3 regions of the Bradyrhizobium sp. 87 genome follow, and region 1 is predicted to be linked to each of the others. Evidence: riboswitches for the same ligand, from Rfam matches in the RefSeq annotation. Region 1 holds a riboswitch; each other region holds the start of a gene.

Region 1 (7,574 bases):
CGATGTTCTCGGTAAGCCGCGGACCAATTCTATTTTTGGTATCGATATAAGCCATCATACAAAGGATGGACTGAAGATCGGCTTGCTCAGGCAGCAAGGCGTTCGATTTGTATACGCTAAAGCTACACAAGGAGTAGGTTTCAAAGACGGCAAGTTCGCGGGATATTGGAAGGAGTTGGCTGATTTGCCGGAAAGTAAGCACGTCTTCAGAGGTGCGTACCATTTCCTTTCATCCAGTTCACCCGGAGCGGCCCAAGCAGACAGCTTCGTTAGGTTTATGAAAGCGAACGGCGGATTCCGGCCAACTGACCTGCCACCTGTCGTCGACTTGGAGTGGGACATCACCGACAAGTCCGGACGCGACCGTTGGTCTGATTCCCAGCCCGATGACATTCTTCGAAATGTGCTTGATTGGGTCCAAGCGGTCGAGTCGGCTAGTCAGAAGAAACCTATAATTTATACCGCAAGGAGCTGGTGGAGAGAAAGAATTGGTTCGGACGAAAAATTCGCCAAGCTGAATGGATATAAAATCTGGATCGCTGATTATTCTCGCTCCGCTAGAGCGATCGAAGAACCCGGAGTGCCAGGCAATAGTAAGTATCATCTTTGGCAATTCACGGATGGTTCAAAACTACCCAGCGTATATCCCTCCTCTCTGGATGCAAACATTTACAAAGGCAGCGAGACGGAATTCGCCACAGACTTTCAGCTCAAGGAAACTGCAAAACGTAATGATTGATCAGCTAAACTCGCCGATGCGTGTTGAACTCCCATTCAGAGAGACTCGACTTGCAGACGCAGCATGATGAGAGTCAGATTCTCGAAACTTCGTGAGAGGCCGCTCTAGGTGTTTAGTCCCGGCATTTTGTGGAGCGGATTGAGTTTGAATCGTTCTGGCTGGGAAGTCCAGCATTTGCAGATGTATTCGTAAGGCGTGAGGCCCTTCAAGGTTTTCAGCCGCCGAGCGTAGTTGTAGGCGTTGATGAAGTCGTCAAGGTGAGCTTCGAGCTGATCGTGTCGATCGTAATGGTAGCGTTTGACGGTCGCTTCCTTGATCGTGCGGTTCATGCGTTCGACCTGGCCATTGGTCCAGGGATGCTTGATCTTGGTCAGCCGATGTTCGATGCCATTCTCGTGGCAGCGCATATCGAACATGTGTGTCACGTATCTTGCCGTGGGGCCGTCCGCGTAGCGCGGGGGGAAAGTGAACTGGATCCCATTGTCGGTGAGAACCGTGTGGATCTTGTAGGGGACAGCCGCGATCAGAGCTTCGAGGAAGGTCTAGGCCGAGGTCCTTCCCGTCTTCCTGACCAGTTGCACGAAGGCGACTTTGCTGGTGCGATCGATAGCGACATAGAGGTAGAGCTTGCCTTCAGCGGTCTGGAGCTCAGCAATGTCGATGTGGAAATAGCCGATCGGATAAGCCTCTAATTTTTTCTTCGGAGGCTTGCTGCCTCCGACCTCCGGCAATCGGCTGATCCCGTGGCGCTGGAGACAGCGATGCAGGGATGATCGCGTCAGATGCGGGATGGTCGGCTGGAGCGCATAGAGGCAATCGTCGAGCGGCAATAGCGTATGCCGCCGGAAAGCGACGATGATCGCCTCCTCCTCGATGGAAAGCACGGTCGATTTGGCTTCTTTGGGGCCTGTCGGGAGATCGGCGACGGTCTCGCGCTCCCTCCACTTCGCGACAGTCTTCTGGTTGATCCCGTAGCGCTTGGCGAGCACTCTCAGGCTCTCTTGACTATTTTGTATTGCTCGACGGACCGCCTCCGTCGTCGTGGCGCAGCCGTGTAAAACTTGTCCCATAGCGCATCCTTCGAATCGTGCGATAAGAATGCACCACCAAAGCTTGGGACTAAACACCTAGAACGACAATCAGGGTGCAGGGCCGGCCTCCATGAGGCTGATGTTGGGAAACTTTGAGATCGCGTGCGCCTTTGCTTTAATCGTAACGTCTCCGTAGGGCTGTGCTTCGCGTCGAGCGTTAATGACGTCGCAATAGGACCTGATCGGACCTCGCCGGCATGCTGTCGGCCGTCGGGTCGAGAATCGAGCTTGTCGCCGGCTGTATGCGACCGCCTCCGCCTACTCTCGCCGGCATTCCGCGGCGCTGGGAACTTTGAAAGCTCGCAAGGACATCGTAAGCCCCCAAAGCGCTTGCATCTTGTTGACAAACGCGCTGGCGAAACGCTCCGCACCATCATGGCTCGGCCCGCAACTCGCGTGCGGCGGCCACCATATTAACGAGCGCGGGACGCACCTCCTCCCACCTTCGCGTTTTCAGTCCGCAGTCGGGATTGATCCAGAGCTGCCGATCGGAAACTCGCTGCCGCGCCAACACAATCAGCTGCTTGATTTCCGCCGCTGCGGGAATGCGCGGTGAATGAATGTCATAGACGCCGGGCCCGATCTCATTGGGATATTTGTAGCTCTTGAAGGCCTCGAGCAATTCCATCTTAGAACGCGACGTCTCGATTGAAATGACGTCGGCATCCATTGCTGCGATCGCATCGATGATTTCGTTGAACTCGGAATAACACATGTGAGTATGGATCTGAGTTCCGTCGGCGACCGGGGAGGAGCAAAGGCGGAAGCTGTCCACCGCCCAATCGAGATAGTTCTTCCACTGCGATTTGCGTAGCGGCAATCCCTCCCGCAACGCAGCCTCGTCGATTTGGATCATGGTCGCTCCAGCCGCCTCAAGGTCAATGACCTCATCTCGGATCGCGAGAGCGATCTGTCGGCATGTCTCGCGCAGCGAGATGTCGTCACGGACAAACGACCAGTTCAGGATCGTCACCGGTCCGGTCAGCATAGCCTTGACGGGTTTTTTGGTCAGAGACTGCGCATAGCGCCACCATTCGACGGTCATGGGCTTCGGCCGGGAGACATCTCCGAACAGGATAGGCGGACGAACGTACCGCGAGCCATAAGACTGAACCCAGCCATGCTTGGTGAAAGCGAAGCCCAACAGCTGCTCGGCAAAGTATTGAACCATGTCATTGCGCTCGAACTCACCGTGTACGAGCACGTCCAGGCCGATATCTTCCTGCCACTTCACGGTACGGGCTGTCTCCGCTTTCAGAAGCTGCTCGTACTGCGTGTCATTCAACGTTCCCCGCGCATGAGCCGCGCGCGCATTCCGGACATCGGCCGTTTGCGGGAAGGATCCGATGGTTGTCGTTGGAAACATCGGCAATGCGAACGCGACGCGCTGGACGTCGGCACGCTGGGTGAACGCACTGCGACGGCGAAGCATGCTATCGTCGATCGCGGCGATTCGTCCGGCGACATTCGCATTGTGGATCTCGGGCGATATTTCGCGGGTGACGGCTGCCCCCTCCGAAAGCGCAAGTTCATCGGCCACCTCGGCAGCATGGCCGGCCAGCGCTTTGCCCAATATCGAAAGTTCCTTGATCTTCTGAACTGAGAACGCCAGCCATGTCTTCAGATTGGGATCGAGATCGGTCTCTAGCTCAATGTCGATCGGAACATGAAGCAGCGAGCAGGAAGGAGCAATCTGAACACGGTGCCTGCCCAATTTTTGGACCATAGGAGCAAGTTGGTCGAGCAGCGCCGGAAGATTGGAGCGCCACACGTTCCGACCATCAACGACGCCTAGTGAGACCACGAGATCTCTACGGGTTGTGGCGACAATTGCGTCCAACTGGTCAGGTGCCCGAACCAGATCCACATGAAGCCCGGCAACGGGCAAGGCCATAGTTGTTTCAAGATTGTCGCCGATAGCTCCGAAATATGTGGCCAGCATTATTTTAAGGGCCGGCACAACCTTTGCGAAATGAGCATAGGCCCGGCGGACAGCCGCCCGCGATGCTTCGTCGACGTCCATCACTAGGCATGGCTCGTCCAGCTGAACCCATTCAGCACCGCGCGAGGATAGTTCGCGGAGAACATCGACATAGACTGGGAGGAGCCGATCGAGCAGCGACAGCGGATTGAATGCGGGATTTGCGCTTTTGCCGAGCTTCAGGAAAGTGACTGGGCCAACTAGGACGGGGCGCGTTTGGTAGCCGAGGCTTTTTGCCTCCTCATATTCCTCGATCGGCTTTCGAGAGGAATACTTAAAGATCTGATCCCGGTGAAATTCCGGCACCATGTAGTGGTAGTTGGTATCGAACCACTTCGTCATTTCCTGAGCGGCTACGCCAGGCCCATGCTGAGCGTGACCACCGTCCTGAGCGCCACGCGCCATGGTGAAGTAGGTCTTGAGCGACACAGGACCTTCGGTCCAGCCGTAGACGTCGGGAATGGCGCCAACCATTAGGCTGGTATCGAGCACATGGTCGTAAAACGAGAAGTCATTCGAAGGAATGACGGTCGCACCGCGGGATTTCTGCCGTGCCCAATTAGCGGCACGAAGTCCACTCCCCGCCTCGAGGAGCTCGGCTTCGCTGGAGTTTCCCGCCCAGTAGCTCTCGAGCGCGACTTTGAGTTCGCGTCGTGGGCCGATGCGTGACGTCCCCAGTGTGGCAACGGGAAGCGAAAGAAAAGACATAGCTCAGACCCCATGATTGGGGCAAAGGCCATGGCGGACGCATGCAGCGAATATCGCGTGAGCGACAGCTGCTTGGCGCACACCGGGACACCCCGCCCGTGGACGATATATTGTCGAGGCAGGTCTCCTGGCTCGCGGGTCGTCGCTGCTGTCCGGCCTTCCCGAAGCCGCATGGCTTCAGTGACTTCGTTGGACAGCGGCTCGCCGCTTACAGTTGCGGGGGCAGCGCCGGCATTGCACCGGCTTCCCTCTTAGCTCCGGATCAAACGAATCCGAAGACCACGACGGCTGGCATTAGGCGCACGAGGATCGATCCGTCAACCTACTAAGTGTCGCCGCGATATTGCCCAAGCGATTGCGAGCTGTACCAGCTAGGGCACAACGGTCTTACTCCCGGCCTGGTAAAAACGCCTAGATCTGTGGAGCCTCCGCTTGTGAATGCGTCCGTCAACACCCGCTTGGCGTACTCGGATGAGCCAACGCGAGCAGAACGAACGCGGTGGGCGCTTCGACATCTGCGTGATCGCGACAAATCCGGTCTTTTCCGTCAGCAGCTTCTCGAACTCGCCCGCGAGGACGTTTGCGATCATCCTCGGCCGGCATCCGCTTGATCACAGCGCCATGAGGCTCCTTAGGAATTGTCAAGGCCGGATTGCTCCAGGATCAAACGGATGATCAGGCCGGACTGCCTGTGTTCGGCGGACCCCGCGACGAGCCGTGAGCTCGATCGCTCCGTGGCGTTCGTCAAGATGATCTCCTTCGGTGTGCCAAGCACTTACGTGCTGAGCGACTTTGGCCGCGCCTTCGTTGTTTCCGTCGCCGCTGGCGAGTAGTGCAGCCTGGACGTTGGCCTGCGCGGCATCGCAGGAACAGTTCCGGACGTCAGGATGCACGCTGACTTGCGGAACGGGAGTAAGCGGCGAGAGCGCGGGCGGCGGGGATCCTGTTAGGACCCTAGCTCCATGCACTCGTGCATGGTGACCGTGGGCAAGCGGATGCCCAGCTTCTCGTACGTCTTCAGGATCTCCGGACCGATCTGGTCGCGCGTGGAGACCGTCTCTTCGGCTTCGAAGTGACGTAGCGTTAGATATCCTGCAAGCTGATCTTGGGATATTCGACGCCCGTCCACCTCGCCTCGGCTCGTCAGCCAACGACGATAAGCCTCAACGCGGCGACCTGGAGCATCGAGGCGGCCTTGTCATTATTCGAGACAAATTTGACGGTCTCCTCTGACAGAGCCCTTCGAGGGTTTCTCGGAGTCGATCAGCGCCTTAAGCTCATAACGATGTTGATCGACCTCGATGCGCCGCACGCGGAAGGCGGCCTCCACAAGCTCGACATCTACTCCTTCGTGCGCGAAATCGAGCGGTGAAGCCTTCTGGACGCGGGCTGCTTATGTTGTCTTAGACGGGACACAGGTGTCAGGCACCGGACAGACCACAGCGCATTGCGGCGTGTCGGAATGGCCCTCGCACTCCGTACACTTTTTTGCATCGATAACGTAAATGTCGCGCTTGAGGCTGATCGCCGCGTTGGGACACTCGAACTCACATGCCCCACAAACGGTACATTGCGAAGCGACGATCTTGTAAGCCATGCCTTCCGACTCCTTAGGCGAGCGATGCCATTGGCGATCCCTTTCAAATGCCGTGCCAAGGACAGGCGCGCTCAATGATGGGCAACTTGCCCAATGGTGCTGTGCGGGGTCTGAGACCATGTTGCATCTGCGACAGCATGGGCCGCTTCAATATCAAGCCGTGCGAGCCCTCGGGCCCCTACTCCGATAGCCAGTCGCGACTCGACTGCTGCGAGCTTCCGTCGGTTTGTCTGGCATCGCAGCGCGGGGCCAAGCGACGCTCGACGATTCCCGAAACCGGCGGCGCGAGTAGAAGCCGCGAGCCGACGCACGTCTACGCCGGATGTCGGCAAACCTCCGGTCACACGCCCTGACCGGAGATTTTGTCCAAGCCGCGCTCACGCCTGCAACGTTAACTCCGCGGATTGACTGGCTGGAGCCTTGCCAAAAGGGCTTTGTGCTACAATAACCTTCGGCATCGCTTCGGAGGGAAATGAAGTTCGGCCGGGAGAAGCGATACTGGGTTTGCAAAGTGGCCGATTTAATTGCTGTCAGCCGCATGCCTGGTGCCGAGTAGGCATGGCCGCGCGGGCCAGCGCTGGTACGCTTTGCCTGGCTGTGCTCAGTCACTCCTCATGCAACTATTTTGGACGAAGTGGAACAGGGCTGAAAGATGACTGTGCAAATTGCTTCAGCGGCATGGCCTTTCCGAACAGATGGCCCTGCGCAAGGTCGAAGCCGAGTTCGGTCACAGCGATCAGGTCGGCGTGGCTCTCCACGCCTGCGGCGACGGTGCGCACACTGTACTCTTTGGCTAGATCGACGATATGGCGGCACACCGTTCGCTTCAGGGGCCCATTTCCGCAACCGGCGACGTACTGCCGGTCCACTTTTAATTTCATGAACGGGAATTTTTCGAGCCCCATCAGCTGCGGCCAATTGGCGCCGATATTGTCGATTGCAAGGCCAATGTTGTGAAAGCGAACCTCACGCGCGACCTCGATCAGGAGATCTAGGTTCTGGATCGCTTCCTCGCTCTCGATTTCGATCGTCAAGCCGCCGAAAGCGGGGTGCGACGGCATGCGCTGACAGAGATCGCGTACCGCCTGCGGGTCAATCAGGAATGCTGCCGGGAGATTGATGGAGAGATCGGTCGAAGTTTGCTGCTCCAGAAGATACTTCCAATCCTTGATCGCGCGGTCGATCACGAACTGCGACAAGTCCCTAAAATGCGGATCGTGAGCCTCCGGGATGAAATACGCTGGTGGAACAACGCCCCAGGTCGGATGCCGCATTCGCACAAGCGCCTCGGCGCCGCGGCGGCTGAGGGTACACGGGTCAAAGTTCGGCTCATACCAGAGCTCAAGCCAGCCAGCGTGTAAGGCTTCTCCGACATGGACTGCGGGACGGGGCGCCGGCTCTCTGGGCAAGAGCATGGCGACCCGATCGCGCAGCGTCTCGGCTGCAAACGGCGTCCTC
Region 2 (7,574 bases), on a different contig from region 1:
CATCATGTTGGAGAGCCACAGGGTCAGGCAGTCCACCAGTCTAGGCCCGCCGCCATCGGTCTCGATCAGCGCCTGCAGAAGATCGAGCGGTACCTCCCGCTCGATCCAATCGGTTGAGCGGCGTCTGCGATGCTTTTCGATGCGTGCTTCCATTTCCGCGTCGAGCGCCTCGGCCGTAGCGATGTAGACGGGTCGGCCCGGAAAGCTGCGTGCGCGTTTTTCCGCATGGGCGCTCTTGCCCGATCGCGCTCCGCCCGTGATCAAGATGACGGCCATAAAAATCTCCTGTGGGTCTGACTAATCACCAAACGCGGCCAAAAACAAAGCCGAAATCCGCCAGCCGGGGGCTTGCGCTCCGGCCGTCGTTTGCGCAACAGGGGCGGGACAGGAGGCGGGTGTGGGTTTTGCGGGTGCGATGGCGGTGGCGATGGTGGTGGATGCCCTGTTGGGCTGGCCGTTGTGGTTGTTCGCGCGGATCGGCCATCCCGTCACCTGGCTGGGCGGGCTGATCTCTGCCATCGACACCTCGTGGAATCGACCGTCCGATCCGCCGGCATTTCGCCGCGCCGCGGGTCTTGCCGGAGCACTCGTCGTGATCGCGCTCGCTGTCGCGCTCGGCTGGGTGCTGCAGTCTCTGCTTCCCTTGGGATTGATCCAGCTCGTGCTGGTCGGGGTTCTGGCCTGGCCGCTGATCGCCTTGCGCTCGTTGCACGACCACGTTGCTGCCGTCGCAAATCCCATGCGGGCCGGTGATATCGCCGCCGCACGCGAGGCGGTCTCGCGCATCGTCGGCCGCGATCCCGCCGCGCTTGACGAGGCCGGGATCGCGCGCGCTGCGATCGAGAGCCTCGCCGAGAATGCGTCCGACGGCATCGTCGCACCGGTGTTCTGGGGCGCGCTGTTCGGTCTGCCCGGCATTTTGGGCTACAAGGCGATCAACACGCTGGACTCCATGATCGGCCATCGCTCTGAACGCCACGAAGCCTTCGGCTGGGCCGCGGCGCGCATCGACGATGTCGCCAATTTCATTCCGGCGCGGCTGACCGGACTTCTGTTCGTGCTGCTGGCGCCACGGCGATCAGAGGCGCTGTCGTGCATGACGCGGGATGCACGCCGTCACCGTTCGCCCAATGCCGGCTGGCCGGAAGCGGCCATGGCGGGCGCGCTTAGTGTGCGGCTCAGCGGTCCGCGGATCTATCACGGCAGCATCACGAACGAGCCATGGCTGAATGAAGCTGCGCGCGATCCGCTTGCCGCCGACATCGATCGAGGCTTGACGGTTTACCGCCGCACCATGCTGCTGCTCGCCGGCATCCTTGCGATCCTGGCCTTCGCGTGAAAGAACAGCGCATGCGCGAGCACGGTGGAAATCTCGATCAGGCCCAGCAGCGCTTCGGCGGTCGCGCGGAGGACTGGATCGATCTGTCGACCGGTATCAACCGCCTGCCTTATCCCGTGGGCGAGGTGAGTTCGCGCGCGTGGAGCGCGTTGCCGTCGCGCGCCGAGATCGAGGCGCTGCATCAGGCGGCGCGGCACGCTTACCGCACGAGCGCGGCGGTTGTCGCGCTTGGCGGCGCACAGGCGGCGATTCAACTGCTGCCGCAACTTGCGCCGCCCGGCCGCGCGCGCATCCTCGCGCCGACCTACAACGAATATGCGGGTGTGCTCTCGGCCGCGGGCTGGGAGGTGGAAGAGGTCAGCGCGCTCGACGCGCTCGCGGGCGCCGACCTCGCCATTGTCGTCAATCCCAACAATCCCGACGGCCGATGTCATACGCCAAAGGATTTGCTGGCGCTGCTGCCGCGCGTCGGCCGTCTCGTCGTCGACGAGAGTTTTGCCGATGTGGCCCCGCAGCTATCGCTTGCATCCGAGGATCGGCCGGGGCTGCTGATCCTGCGCTCCTTCGGAAAGTTTTACGGCCTTGCCGGCCTGCGGCTCGGTTTCGCGCTCGGCAATTCGTCCGATATCGCTAGGCTTGCGGCGATGTCGGGACCTTGGCCCGTCTCGGGAGCGGCAATCGCGATCGGTTGCCGCGCTTTGGGTGACGATGCCTGGGCCGAGGCCACCTCCGCGCGGCTCGCGCGAGACTGCGGTCGCCTCGATCGCATTGTTCAGTCGCAAGGCTGGACGCTCGTTGGCGGGACGCAGCTGTTTCGTCTCTACGAGACGCCCGACGCCCTTGCCGCGCAGGAGAAGCTGGCGCGTCGCCATATCTGGTCGCGCGTATTCGCGCGGGAGCCGACATGGCTGCGCCTCGGGCTTCCGGGCGGCGAACCCGAATGGTCGCGCCTGGCCGAGGCTCTAGCGCGCTAGCGCGAGCAGGCCGCCGACGTCGAGATGTCGCTCGATGTGATCGGCGAGCGCGTCGAGCGCACTCTCGACCCTGGCGTGATAGGGCTCGTCGCCGGCGGGAATGTCGAGCTTCGCCAAAAAGGCCTTGCGGAAATCATCCGACGTGAACAGGCCGTGCAGATAGCTGCCCTGCACGCGTCCGTCGCGCGAGATCGCGCCTTCCGGTTCGCCATTCAGCCTTGCGAATGGCCGCGCGCGATCCGGCCCATCAGTGCGGCCGATGTGGATTTCATAAGCCTCGATCGGCTGATTGGTGGCGGCATGCAGCGCCGCGACGCGTGTCAACGTCTTCTCCGAGCTCATCACCGTTTCCACATCCAGAAGTCCGAGACCCGGTGTGTCGCCGGCGGGGCCCTCGATCCCCTCGGGATCAGCGACGCTGCGTCCGAGCATCTGATAGCCGCCGCAGAGGCCGAGCACATGGCCGCCTCTGCGGTAATGCGCCAGGAGATCGATGTCCCAGCCCTGCGCGCGCAGAAAGGCGAGGTCGCCGCGGGTGGATTTCGAGCCGGGAATGATGACGAGGCGCACGTCGCCGGGAATGGCCTCGCCCGGCCGCACCATCACGAGATCGACGCCAGGCTCGAGCTTGAGCGGATCGAGATCGTCGAAATTGGCGATTCGCGACAGCGCGAGACAGGCGATCTTGCATTGGCCCGGTTTGCGCGCATCGCTCAGGCCCAGCGCATCCTCGGCCGGCAGCTCGCCGGCGCGCGCGAACCAGGGCAGCACGCCGAGGCCGCGCCAGGCGGTCTTTTCTTCGATCAGTCTGTAGCCGTCGTCGAACAATGTGGGATCGCCGCGGAACTTGTTGATGACAAATCCCTGGATCATCGCGGCATCGTCCGGGTCGATCACCGTCTTGATGCCGACGAGTTGCGCGATGACCCCGCCGCGGTCGATGTCGCCAACCAGCACGACCGGCACATCGGCCTTGCGCGCAAAACCCATATTGGCGATGTCGGCCTTGCGCAGGTTCACTTCGGCCGGACTGCCGGCACCCTCCACCAGAACGAGATCGGCGCGCGCCTTCAGCCGCTCGAAGCTCTCCAGCACGGCGCCCATCAATGACGGTTTCATCGCCGCATATTCACGCGCGCGCGCGGTCGCGATGCGTTTTCCTTGCACGATCACCTGCGCGCCGACATCGGTCTCGGGCTTGAGCAGCACCGGGTTCATGTCGGTGTGCGGCTCGACGCCGGCGGCGAGCGCCTGGAGTGCCTGGGCGCGGCCGATCTCGCCGCCGTCAACGGTGACGGCTGCATTGTTCGACATGTTCTGCGGCTTGAACGGGACCACGCGCAGGCCGCGTCGCACAAAGGCGCGTGCGAGGCCGGCAACGATGAGCGACTTGCCCACGTCCGAGCCGGCTCCCTGGATCATCAATGCGCGCGCCATCGCGAGTTTCTTAGAACTCGACGCCGGCTTGCGCCTTGATGCCCGAGCGGAAGGGATGCTTGACCAGCGTCATCTCGGTGACGAGATCGGCGATCTCGATCAGCTCGTCCTTGGCGTTGCGGCCGGTGAGCACGACATGCGTCATCGGCGGCTTCTGCGTCGTGAGGAATTCGACGACCTCCGCGATGTCAAGATAGTCGTAGCGCAGCGCGATGTTGATCTCGTCGAGCACGACCATGCGGAGATTCTGGTCGAGGATCAGCTCCTTGGCCTTCTCCCAGCCGGCGCGCGCGGCGGCGATGTCGCGGGCGCGGTCCTGCGTCTCCCAGGTAAAACCCTCGCCCATGGCGTGGAATTGGCAGAGGTCGCCGAAATGGCCGGTCAGCATGCGGCGCTCGCCGGTGTCCCAGGCGCCCTTGATGAACTGCACGACCGCGCAGGGGAAGCCATGGGCGACGCAGCGGACGATCATGCCGAAGGCCGAAGAGGACTTGCCCTTGCCGGCCCCGGTGTGGATGATGATCAGGCCCTTTTCGCCGCTCTTGGTCGCCATGATCTTGTCGCGGGCGACCTTCTTCTTCGCCATTTTTGAGGCGTGGCGGGCGTCGGTTTCGTCGGCCGTCTGGGTATCCGGTTCTGACGTCATCGGACGGGATCCTTCGGCTTGACAAGAGGCGGTCGGGGGCAAATGGTGGCCCGGCGTTGGTTCCTGTCCTACGACAGGCGAAGAGGGAATGCGATAGGGTCCGAATCGGCAAGATTTGGTTCCAAAATGCAGCCGCCCCCGCGACCGTGACCGGAGAGATGCCCGAAGCCACTGATCCCCTGGGGATCGGGAAGGCGGGGATCGAAGGGGAAACCCTGCTCCGCAAGCCGGGAGACCTGCCAACGCGGACGATTTTGGACCGGCGGACGGGGTGTTCCGCGACGGGGAAACGGGCCTTCGCAAGAACGGTTCGTGGGCCTCATCGCTTCCCGCTGTTTATTCTGGAAGAAGCGATGACCGTCACACTTCATGTCTGCATTACCTGCCGCGCCGGCGAGACACTTGGCGAAGGCGAGACGACGCCCGGCAAGCGCCTGCATGGCGCGATCCTCGAGGCCGGCGTGCCCGACGGCGTCAGCGTGGTTCCCGTCGAATGCCTGTCTGCATGCAACCAGGGTTGCTCCGTCGCGCTCAGCGCGCCCGGCCGCTGGTCCTATGTCTATGGCCGTCTGTCGGATGCGAATGCGAGCGATGTGGTCGCGGGCGCCGCGGCCTATGCGGCCGCGCCCGACGGCCTCGTGCCCTGGCGCAGCCGCCCGGAGATATTCCGCAAGCAATCGCTTGCCCGCATTCCCCCCATTTCCCCCTTGGCCGTCGTGCCGGAGGCCGCCGAATGAATTCGCTCGCAAAAGTCCCGGTCACGGTCGTCACGGGCTTTCTCGGCTCCGGCAAGACCACGCTGATCCAGCATCTGCTTGCCAATGCCAATGGCAAGAAGCTCGCGGTGCTCGTCAACGAGTTCGGCAGCGAGGGCGTCGATGGCGAGATTCTGAAATCCTGCGCCGATGCGAATTGCCCGGAAGAGAACATCATCGAGCTCGCCAATGGCTGCATCTGCTGCACCGTCGCCGACGATTTTATTCCGACCATGGAGAAGCTGCTGTCGCGGGCCGTCAAGCCCGATCACATCCTGATCGAGACCTCGGGCCTGGCGCTGCCCAAGCCGTTGCTCAAGGCGTTCGATTGGCCGGAGATCCGTTCGCGCATCACGGTCGACGGCGTGATCGCGCTGGCCGACGCCGAAGCTGTCGCCGCCGGCCGTTTTGCGCCCGACCCTGACGCCGTCGAAGCGCAGCGCGCGGCGGACGGCAATCTCGACCATGAGACGCCGCTGTCCGAAGTGTTCGAAGACCAGATCGCCTGCGCCGACATCGTGCTGCTGACCAAGGCCGATCTTGCGGGCGCGGCAGGCCTCGAAGCAGCCAAGGCGGCGATCACCGCCGAGATGTCGCGCCGCGTGCCGATGCTGGCGATCACCGACGGCGCGATCGACGCGCGCCTCATCCTCGGCCTCGGTGCTGCCGCCGAGAACGATCTCGCCGCGCGTCCCTCGCATCACGACGGCGAAGAGGATCACGAGCACGACGATTTTGCGTCCGTCGTGATCGATCTTCCTGAGGTCACCGATATCGAAGCGCTGGTTGCATCCGTTCAGCGTCTGGCGCGCGAGCAGAATGTGCTGCGCGTCAAGGGTTACATCGCGGTGCAAGGCAAGCCGATGCGCCTCTTGCTGCAAGCGGTGGGCGAGCGCGTGCGCCACCAGTTCGACAAGCCCTGGGGCGCGGGCGCGAGGCAGTCAAAGCTGGTCGTGATCGGCGAGCACGGCGATATCGACGAGGCCGCGATCAAGGCGGGACTCGGTCTTTCAGGATCCGGTATCTGATGCACGTCGTCTTCCGCGAGAGCCGCGGTCTCGAGGAGACCGCGATACCAAGGGACATTGGCCAGGACCCGGCCGATCTCGTGGTGCTCTCGTATTCGGATTCCGATCTTGCCGCGTTCGCGGCCGGCTGGCGCCGTGGCCGCGACAGCCTGCCGTCGCTGCGGCTCGTCAATCTCGCAGAACTTCGTCATCCGCTCTCGGTCGACACCTATGTCGAACGCACGCTTGCGCACGCGCGCGGCATTCTCGTGCGTTTGATCGGCGGGGAATCCTATTGGCCGTATGGGCTCGCGGCCCTGCAGCAGCTGGCGAAGGAGCGCGGCATCGTGCTGGCCGTGCTGCCGGCCGACGGCCGCGACGATACGCGGCTGGACGCGTATTCGACCCTGCCGGTCTCGACGTTGCGGCGGCTCAAGGTGCTCTGCGACACCGGCGGCCCCGTCGCGGCGCAAGCCGCGATCGCGCAGCTTGCGCTGGCCTCCGGACTCTATGCGGGGCCAGTTATCGGCGAGATGACAGTGCCCGAGATGGGCTTTTACGACCCCGCGCGCGGCGTCGTCGCCGCGCCGACGTCGGGTGAGGGCAGGCCGCGCGCGCTCGTGACCTTCTATCGCTCCTATCTCACCGCTGCCGACACCGGCCCGGTCGATGCCCTGATCGCCGCATTGCGCGAGAAGGGATTCGACGTGTTTGGTGTGTTCGTCACCTCGCTGAAAGCCGCGGGGGTCGCGGATTGGTTGCGGGTGCATCTTGCGCAAAATCCTCCGGCCGCGATCGTCAATGCGACGGCGTTCTCGGCGATGGGCGACGACGGCACGACGCCGTTCGATGCCGCATCCTGCCCCGTGTTCCAGGTCGCGCTCTCCACGGCCCGCCGCGAGGACTGGGCGAGCTCGCTCCGCGGCCTGTCGCCCGGCGACCTCGCGATGCATGTGGTGCTGCCCGAGGTCGACGGCCGCCTGTTCGCGGGCGTGGTGAGCTTCAAGTCTGCCGCGATGCGCGATCCCGATTTGCAATTTTCGCATCTGGCACACAAGCCCGACGAGGAGCGCGTGAAGGCCGTGGCCGCGCGCGTTGCGGCCTGGCGGCGTCTTGCGGAGACGCCGGCCGCTGACAAGCGGATGGCACTCGTGCTCTCCAACTATCCGGGCCGTCCGCATCAGATCGCGCACGCGGTGGGTCTCGATGCGCTGGCGTCGGTCGAGGCCCTGGTGTCCGATCTCGCGGAGGCCGGCTTCGATCTCGATCCGGTCCATGCGCTCGGTGAGACGCTGCTCAAGCAGACCTTGAGCTGGAGCGTCGCCGATTACCGTGCTGCACTGTCGCGCCTTCCGCAAGTGTTGCAGGATGATCTCGCGCAAGCCTGGGGCGCGCTGGAGACCGATCCGGGTTGTC
Region 3 (7,574 bases), on a different contig from region 1:
TGCACATCTGGTGGGGGGCCTATCTCGGCATGCCCGATCAGATCGTGATGTCCGGCGCGCTGGCCGAGATCGGCCCGCGCATCGTCGCCGTGCGGCAAGAGGCGCGCGAACGGCACGGCTGGATCATGGACAGTTACATCCTCAAGCGCAGGCTGTGAGGCAAGCGAGGCAGCATGCTCCCCGAATGGGTCACCCAACAATGCCCCGATATCTCCGCAGTCCATCGCGGGGCGGCGGTGGCGCGGCAGGCGCAACTGACGAAACCGACCGGCGCGCTCGGCCGGCTCGAGCAGCTCGCGATCGAGCTTGCGGGCCTGCAAGCAACCGAGCAGCCGCGCGCGGCGCGGGTGCCGATCATCATCTTCGCCGGCGATCACGGCATCGTCGCGCAGGGCGTCTCGGCCTATCCGCAGGAAGTGACGATCGCGATGCTGGCGAACTTCGCCTCCGGCGGTGCCGCAATCTCGGTGCTGGCGCGTGAGCTGGGCTCCAGCCTGGAGGTCGTCGACGCCGGCACGCTGGCGCAGGAGGAGATGGCTGGAATCGTGACCGACAAGCCGCGCAGCGGTACGCGCGATTTCAGCGTCGAAGCTGCGCTCACCCCCACGGAGCTGGCATTTGCGTTCGAAGCCGGCCGACGTGCGGTGACGCGCGCACAGGCCGGGCAGCCCGATCTTCTGATCTTCGGCGAGATGGGCATCGGCAACACCACGACATCGGCGGCGATCGCGGCCGGCTTGCTCGGCGTGAGCGCCGCGGAGATCGCGGGCAGCGGTACCGGCATCGACGCGGCCGGCCGTGCGCACAAGGCGCGGGTGATCGACGCTGCAATCGCACGCCATGACATTGCGGGCGCTGCGCCCGAAAAGATCCTGTGCGCCGTCGGCGGTCTCGAGATCGCCGCCATCTGCGGTGCCGTTATCGCGGCTGCACAGCACCGCATCCCCGTGTTGATCGACGGCTTCATCGTGTCGGTCGCGGCGCTGGCGGCGGTGCGGCTCAACCCTTCGTGCCAGCTGTTCCTGCTGGCCTCGCACCAGTCGGCGGAGCAGGGGCATCGGCTGGTGCTCCGCGCGCTGAACGTGCAGCCGCTGATCAGCCTGGATCTCAGGCTCGGCGAAGGATCGGGCGCGGCCATCGCGCTGCCGCTTGTGCGGTCGGCCTGCGCGCTCCACAACGGCATGGCGACCTTTGCGCAGGCCAATGTGCCTGATCGTCCGGCCTGATCAAATCGTCCGCTGATTGACGGAGACGACGCGCCAGCCGGTCGCGAGCCGGTCAATCCTGGTCAGCGACAGCGGATCGATCACGAAGCGCAGGGCCGCTTGTGGCGTCAGGTCGAGCGCGATGCACAGCGCCGCCCGGATCGTGCCGGAATGCACGACGAGCGTTGCGGCCCCGGTGCCGATCTTCGACAAACCCAGGCGGACCCGCGCGACCTGTTCCTCAAAGCTTTCGCCGCCGGACGGCCGTCCGCGCGCCGGATCGCTCCAGAACCGTGCATAGGCCTCGCCACCGGTCGCGGCGAGTTCGTCATGCCGACGGCCGGTCCAGTCGCCAAAGTCTTGCTCGCTGAATTCGTCCAGCTGCAGCGGCTCGAGCCCCAGCGCGCGGGCCGTTTCGACGGTGCGCCGCGACGGGCTCGCATAGCTCGCGGCGTCCCGTGGCAGGCGCTGCCGCAGTGCCTCCAGCTGCGCCCGAGCGCCGAGATCGGCCGGTGCGTCGGCCGCATGGATCGTCCCCGCGACGCCATCGACGGGCGCGTGCCGTATCAGCCAGAGGAAGGTCTCGCCTCCCATGCTTATCTCCAAGGAAACTGGTCGTTGTGGCAATAACGCCGCAACTGGCACATTGACTCTGTCTGGATCGTAATCCTAGATGCTCGCGACGGTTTCCCCGAGAGGGGATGAAAAGGGAATGCGGTGCGGGGAGTTTGTCCCCAATGCCGTGGCTGCCCCCGCAACTGTAAGCGGCGAATCTTGCGTCACGAGCCACTGGGTATCTCGGTCCCGGGAAGGCGATGCAAGGTACTGACCCGCGAGCCAGGAGACCTGCCGTCAGCCGTGGTCACACGCGAAGATGTCGGTCGGGGAGTACAGACATTCGGCTTCATCGGAAGGCTGCAAGCCGGACGATGGGACCCTGGTTCGCGGTGACGTGCCACTGACGTCACTCCGAGGTCCAAGACCGTGTATTCCCTTCGTATCGTACGACCACGCCGTTTCCTACTGGCATCCGCCGCTCTCACATCTTTCGTCGCCATCGACATGCCAGCGGCCTTGGCGCAGCAGGCCCGCGAGCCACTGCCGCCCGTCGAGGTGTCGGCGCCACAATCCCGCAGGCAGTCCAGCCCGGCCGGACGGGACGCGCAGAGCTCACGCCGCGCAGCAGCGCGCCGGCCGGGGACTGCATCCGCAGTGCCCAAGCCCGTCGTGCCGACCACGGCGGCACAGACGCCGCTCAACACCAATGCCGTCGCCGAAAGCGCTTCGCGCCTCGGCCTGACCGTGCGAGAAACACCCGCGACCGTGGAGGTGATCTCGGCCGCAACCATGCGCGAGCAGGGCTACCGCACAGTCTCCGACGTCGCGCACGGAGCGGTGGGCGTCACAGCCGGCGACAATCCGGCCGAGCCTTCGGCTTTCTCCATGCGCGGCTTCACCAACAGCCAGATCAACACGCTCTACAACGGCATCAAGATCGGTCCGCAGAACATGACCTCGCGGATCATGGACACGGCCAATCTGGAGGCTGTCGAATTCCTGAAGGGTCCGGCATCACTGATGTCAGGCGAGGGCGCCGCCGGCGGCGCGATCAACTTCGTCACCAAGCAGCCGCACACCGGTCCGATCCGGAACGAGGCGGATTTCTCCTGGGACTCGCTGAACTCGTTCCGGGCGCATTACGGCTCGGGCGGCAGCACCAATGTGCAGGGGCTGGACTACCGCTTCGACGTCAGCCGTTCCTCGCTCAACGGCTTTGCCGACGACACCAACACCAAGACGCTCAATGTCTCCGGCCAGCTCAACTACCGCATCTCCGACAGCCTCAAGGTCTGGGGCGCGATCGAGTATCGGGAAGATCGCTCGAAAGCCTATTGGGGTGCGCCGCTGGTGCCGATTGCCTTCAGCGGCTCGCATGCGACGACGGGGATCGTTTCCGGCAATTACGTCTCGAACTACAACAAAACCGATCTCGGTGCCGTCACGATCGACGACCGCACCTTCAATACTAACTACAACGTCCTCGACAACAGGAACGTAGCGAAGGAGGTGTGGCTGCGCGGCGGTTTCGAGCTGAATCTGGCGCCCGACCTGACGCTGAAAAGTCAAGCCTATGCTTACGGAGCTGAGCGCACATGGTTCAACAATGAGATCGAGGCGTTCAATTCCGGGACCAACATGGTCGATCGTGAGCGCTTCTATGTCGCGCACAGCCAACGCTTGGTCGGCAACGTCACCGATTTGATCTGGGATGCGAATATCGCCGGCTTTGACAACCGTTTGGTCACGACGCTTTCCTCAAGCTACCTTGATTTCGTGAGGCCGGGCGCCGCAAATTTCCCCGGCGATTCCGTTCCGCTGGTCGATCCGCCTCGCGGCTATTACGGCCTGCTCACCATTCAGCAGCAGACCGCGCGCATCGACAATGAGGCGCTGTCGTTCGAGGACCGGTTGAAGTTGACACGGACCTTTGCGCTGGTCGGCGGCCTGCGCGTCGAGCATATCGGGCTCGACCGCAATTCGACCGACAAGTTCGGTCTGGAGAAGGCGAACTTCCCGTTCTCGCAATCCTGGGTCCCGACCACGGGCCGTATCGGCTACACCTGGGAAGCCGTACCGGGCCTGACCTTTTTCAGCCAATACGCCACCGGCGCAGACATCTCGGCCAACAACATCTTCCTGCTCAATCCGACCGATCCGCTGAACCTGACCACCGCGCGCACCTACGAGACCGGCGTCAAGCACCTGTTCTGGGACAACCGGGCGGAGTGGTCGTTCTCGGCCTACGACATCCTGCGCAAGAACGTCTATGCCGCGGCCGGCGGCATGCAGCTCAACCTTGCCGGACGGCAGGAATCGAAGGGCGTCGAGCTTGCCGCGTCCGTGCGTCCGATCGGTCCCCTGCGTCTCTGGGGCAACATCGCCTATGTCGATGCGCGCTACGCCGACTTTAATTTTGTCGGCGGCTCGTTCTCCGGCAACACGCCGCCGAACGTGCCGCGCGTCGTGGCGAATGCCGGAGCGTCGTATCGGTTCTTCACGCCGTGGCCCGTGGAAGTCGGCGTCACCGGCCGTCACGTCGGCGACCGCTACAACACCGATGCGAATGTCGTGACGATGAAGGCCTACACTGTCGCGGACGTCTATGCCTTCGTCGACATCCCGAAGACGGTGTTCAACGCGGTCGACCAGGCTCGCCTGACTTTCCGGGTGCGCAACATCGCCGACAAGCGCTATGCGATCTGGGGCGATCCGTTCTATCCCGACCAGATCCTCTTGGGTGCACCGCGCACCTATGAACTCTCGGCCGCATTCAAATGGTAGGATGCTGATCGATGATGCGCGCGATCGTCCTGCTGCATCGATGGCTCGGGATCGCGTTCTGCCTGCTATTCGCGATGTGGTTCGCGACGGGAATCGTGATGCACTTCGTTCCGTTTCCGTCTCTGACGGAAGCGGAACGCTTCGCCGGGCTTGGGCCGCTGGATGGCGCCGAGACGAGGCAGCTTGCGGTCGCCGATGCCGTGGCCGCGAGCGGCATTGCTGATGCGACTCGCGTTCGCCTGATCCAGCGCAGTGACGGACCGGTCTATGTCGTCTCGGGGCCGTCGCGCGCGGGCGCAGTGCGTGCCTCCGACGGAGCCGGCGCCTCGGTCGCATCTTCCGACGTCGCGCTGGCCATCGCGCGAGACCACGCGCGCAGCCGCGGGCTGGATGCCGCGCGGGCCGCAATCCTTGCGCGCGCGGACTATGACCAATGGAGCGTGCCGAACGGCTTTGACCGCCACCGGCCCTTGTTTCGGGTTGCCCTGGGCGACGCCGCTGGAACGGAGGTCTATGTCTCCTCGCTCACCGGCGAGATCGTCCTGGATACGACGCGCAGCGAGCGGACCTGGAATCTCGTCGGCAGCGTGCTGCACTGGATCTATCCAACGATCCTGCGAAGCAATTGGTCGCTGTGGGATCGCGTGGTCTGGACCTTGTCGCTGCTGGCCCTGATCGCGGCCTTGCTGGGCGCTGTGCTCGGCCTTGCGCGGATCAAACCTCGAAGCGGTCTGATCGGCTCGCCCTGTCGCGGCTGGCATGCGCTGCATCATCTCATCGGCCTCGCGGCGATGGTGTTCGTGCTGACCTGGATTTTCAGCGGCTGGCTCTCCATGGATCACGGGCGGCTGTTCTCGCGTGGGCAATTGATCTCCGCTGAATCACGCGTGATGAACGCCTCACCGAACTGGACGACGGCTCCATCGTTCGATCGGCAGCCTGTATCGCCGTCGGCCCGTGAGATCGAATGGTTTGCCTTCAACGGCAATCTCTATCGGCGGGATCGGATCGCCCTTGCCGGTCAGACCTTGATCGAGGCAGGGGATGCGCCCCGCGATGGACCAACGAGATCTCTGGATGTGCACGAGGTCCAGGGGCTGACCGCGCGCCTCGCGGCCGGCTGCGGCGGTCCGTCTGTACTTGCCGAGGACGACAACTATCCCGCGCGGTCCACTGTCCCGGGCGCCCCGGTCTACCGCTCGTATTGCGGTGACCTCTGGTTCGACATCGACGGCGCCGACGGCAATTTGCTGCAAAGGCTGGATTCATCGCGGCGAGCTTATCGCTGGTTCTACGGCGCGCTGCATACGTTGGATTTTCCGGTTCTCGTCGCGCATCCGTTGCTGCGCGACGGCTTGGTCGTCGGGCTCTGCTCCCTTGGCTTTCTGTTCTCCATCACGGGCATCATCATCGGCTGGCGCCGCCTGCGTCCGTCCTTCGCGGCCTGAGAGCCGGAGCGGGCAAAACCACCGCTTACTGATCGTACAATAAAGAGAGGCTGAGCCGACTGCCATGCATAGCTCATAAGCAATCGCATGGTCCGTAGGGCCGGTCGATCGCCTGCAAATTAGACAGTGCGTGCGGGGCGCGTGGATTGCGCTGCAGCGGATGTGGTGTTTCGTCCGGGAAAATTCGTGGTGCGCCGCACTTATGTCGCGTCGAACGATCCACACCGACGTGCTCTCCATGCGGGCAGGGCTGCACTAAAATGTGCCTCGCCGCGCCGCGCCGGTCGCGGGCTGGTCCAGTGCATTGCGACAACTCTGGCCCTATCCCGAGGCCATCGCTCTGTCCCACGCTCGCAAGCGGTGGCATGACAGGGGATGATGATGAGCGCTCTCGGTTTGCGATTGAACCTCGCGAAGGACGGGAACCACCCGGCGTCCGGTTCGAATGTCGTCCGCAGCTGACCCACACATGAGCACTGACGAAAATCACTGGGAAGTTGGCACCGATATCGGCGGCACCTTCACCGACATCATCGCGATCCGACACTCCCCCGCGGAGGCACGGATCGCGAAGGTGCCGTCGCGACCTCAAGCTCCGGTTCAGGCGATGCTGGAGGCGATCGAGGCGGTCGGCCTGCGCAAGAGCGAGGTCAAGCGCTTCGTCCACGGCACCACGCGCGTGACCAACGCCATCGTCGAAGGACGGCTGCCGAAAGTGGCACTGGTGGCGACCGAAGGCTTTGCCGACGTGCTGGAGATCGCGCGCTATCGCCGCCGCGATCTCTATCGTCTCGACGTCCCGCCAAAATCGCTGCCGCTGGTGCCGCCGGAACGATGCTTCGGGCTTGCTGAGCGCCTCGATCACGAGGGCCGGGTGCTGAAGGCGCTGGATGACGCGGAGATCGAGCGTCTGGTGGCCTGGCTGAAGGGGACCGGCGTGCAGAGTGTCGCGGTCGCGCTGCTGCATGCCTATGCCAATCCGGTGCACGAGAAGATGCTCGGCGAGCGGCTCAAGGGCGTCGTTGCCCACGTCTCGCTGTCGCACGAGGTCAATCCCGAGGCGCGCGAATACGAGCGGACTTCGGCGACCGTGTTCAACGCCGCGGCGATGCCGATTGCGGTGGAATATCTCAGCGAACTGGAGCTGCGGCTGCCGATCGGTCCCGGCCTGCAGGTGTTTCATTCGGCCGGCGCCATGGTGCCGATCTCGGCCGTGAAGCGGCGGCCGCTGGTGATGGCGATGTCGGGCCCCGCGGCCGGCGTCTCCGCATCGGTCAGCATCGCGCGCCAGCTCGGCACGTCCCGGATGCTGACGTTCGATATGGGCGGCACCACGACCGACGTGTGCCTGATCGTCGACGGTCAGGCCGAGATGACCGACGGCCGCATGCTCGGCGACAAGCCGCTGCGCCAGCCGATGCTCGCGGTGCACTCGATCGGGGCGGGCGGCGGCTCGATCGTGCGCAACGGCTCCGGTGGCCTGACGGTCGGACCGGAAAGCGCCGGCTCCGAGCCTGGACCGGCCTGCTACGGCCGCGGCGGTACCGAGCCGACCATCACCGATGCCAACGCCGTGCTC

The links. Region 1 has a riboswitch for cobalamin ahead of metE (5-methyltetrahydropteroyltriglutamate--homocysteine S-methyltransferase). Riboswitches for the same ligand answer to the same signal wherever they lie in the genome.
Region 2: another riboswitch for cobalamin. It lies ahead of IVB50_RS38805 (DUF1636 domain-containing protein); the one in region 1 lies ahead of metE (5-methyltetrahydropteroyltriglutamate--homocysteine S-methyltransferase).
Region 3: another riboswitch for cobalamin. It lies ahead of IVB50_RS38720 (TonB-dependent receptor); the one in region 1 lies ahead of metE (5-methyltetrahydropteroyltriglutamate--homocysteine S-methyltransferase).

The regions. Positions count from the first base shown of each region.
Region 1 is NZ_JADPIQ010000125.1:95,453-103,026, forward strand. Features, by position in the region: gene IVB50_RS30830 (GH25 family lysozyme) at 1-739, shown strand, start outside; partial or broken gene IVB50_RS30835 (IS481 family transposase) at 844-1,809, opposite strand; gene metE (5-methyltetrahydropteroyltriglutamate--homocysteine S-methyltransferase) at 2,204-4,519, opposite strand; cobalamin riboswitch at 4,619-4,818, opposite strand; gene IVB50_RS30845 (hypothetical protein) at 5,191-5,352, shown strand; gene IVB50_RS30850 (hypothetical protein) at 5,625-5,891, shown strand; gene IVB50_RS30855 (4Fe-4S binding protein) at 5,913-6,116, opposite strand; gene IVB50_RS30860 (EAL domain-containing response regulator) at 6,737-7,574, opposite strand, start outside.
Region 2 is NZ_JADPIQ010000148.1:67,679-75,252, reverse strand. Features, by position in the region: gene cobU (bifunctional adenosylcobinamide kinase/adenosylcobinamide-phosphate guanylyltransferase) at 1-276, opposite strand, end outside; gene cbiB (adenosylcobinamide-phosphate synthase CbiB) at 398-1,339, shown strand; gene cobD (threonine-phosphate decarboxylase CobD) at 1,351-2,313, shown strand; gene IVB50_RS38815 (cobyric acid synthase) at 2,302-3,750, opposite strand; gene cobO (cob(I)yrinic acid a,c-diamide adenosyltransferase) at 3,761-4,396, opposite strand; cobalamin riboswitch at 4,437-4,655, shown strand; gene IVB50_RS38805 (DUF1636 domain-containing protein) at 4,750-5,133, shown strand; gene cobW (cobalamin biosynthesis protein CobW) at 5,130-6,179, shown strand; gene cobN (cobaltochelatase subunit CobN) at 6,179-7,574, shown strand, end outside.
Region 3 is NZ_JADPIQ010000148.1:48,297-55,870, reverse strand. Features, by position in the region: gene cobF (precorrin-6A synthase (deacetylating)) at 1-158, shown strand, start outside; gene cobT (nicotinate-nucleotide--dimethylbenzimidazole phosphoribosyltransferase) at 174-1,226, shown strand; gene IVB50_RS38725 (histidine phosphatase family protein) at 1,227-1,799, opposite strand; cobalamin riboswitch at 1,872-2,074, shown strand; gene IVB50_RS38720 (TonB-dependent receptor) at 2,190-4,547, shown strand; gene IVB50_RS38715 (PepSY domain-containing protein) at 4,559-5,995, shown strand; gene IVB50_RS38710 (hydantoinase/oxoprolinase family protein) at 6,465-7,574, shown strand, end outside.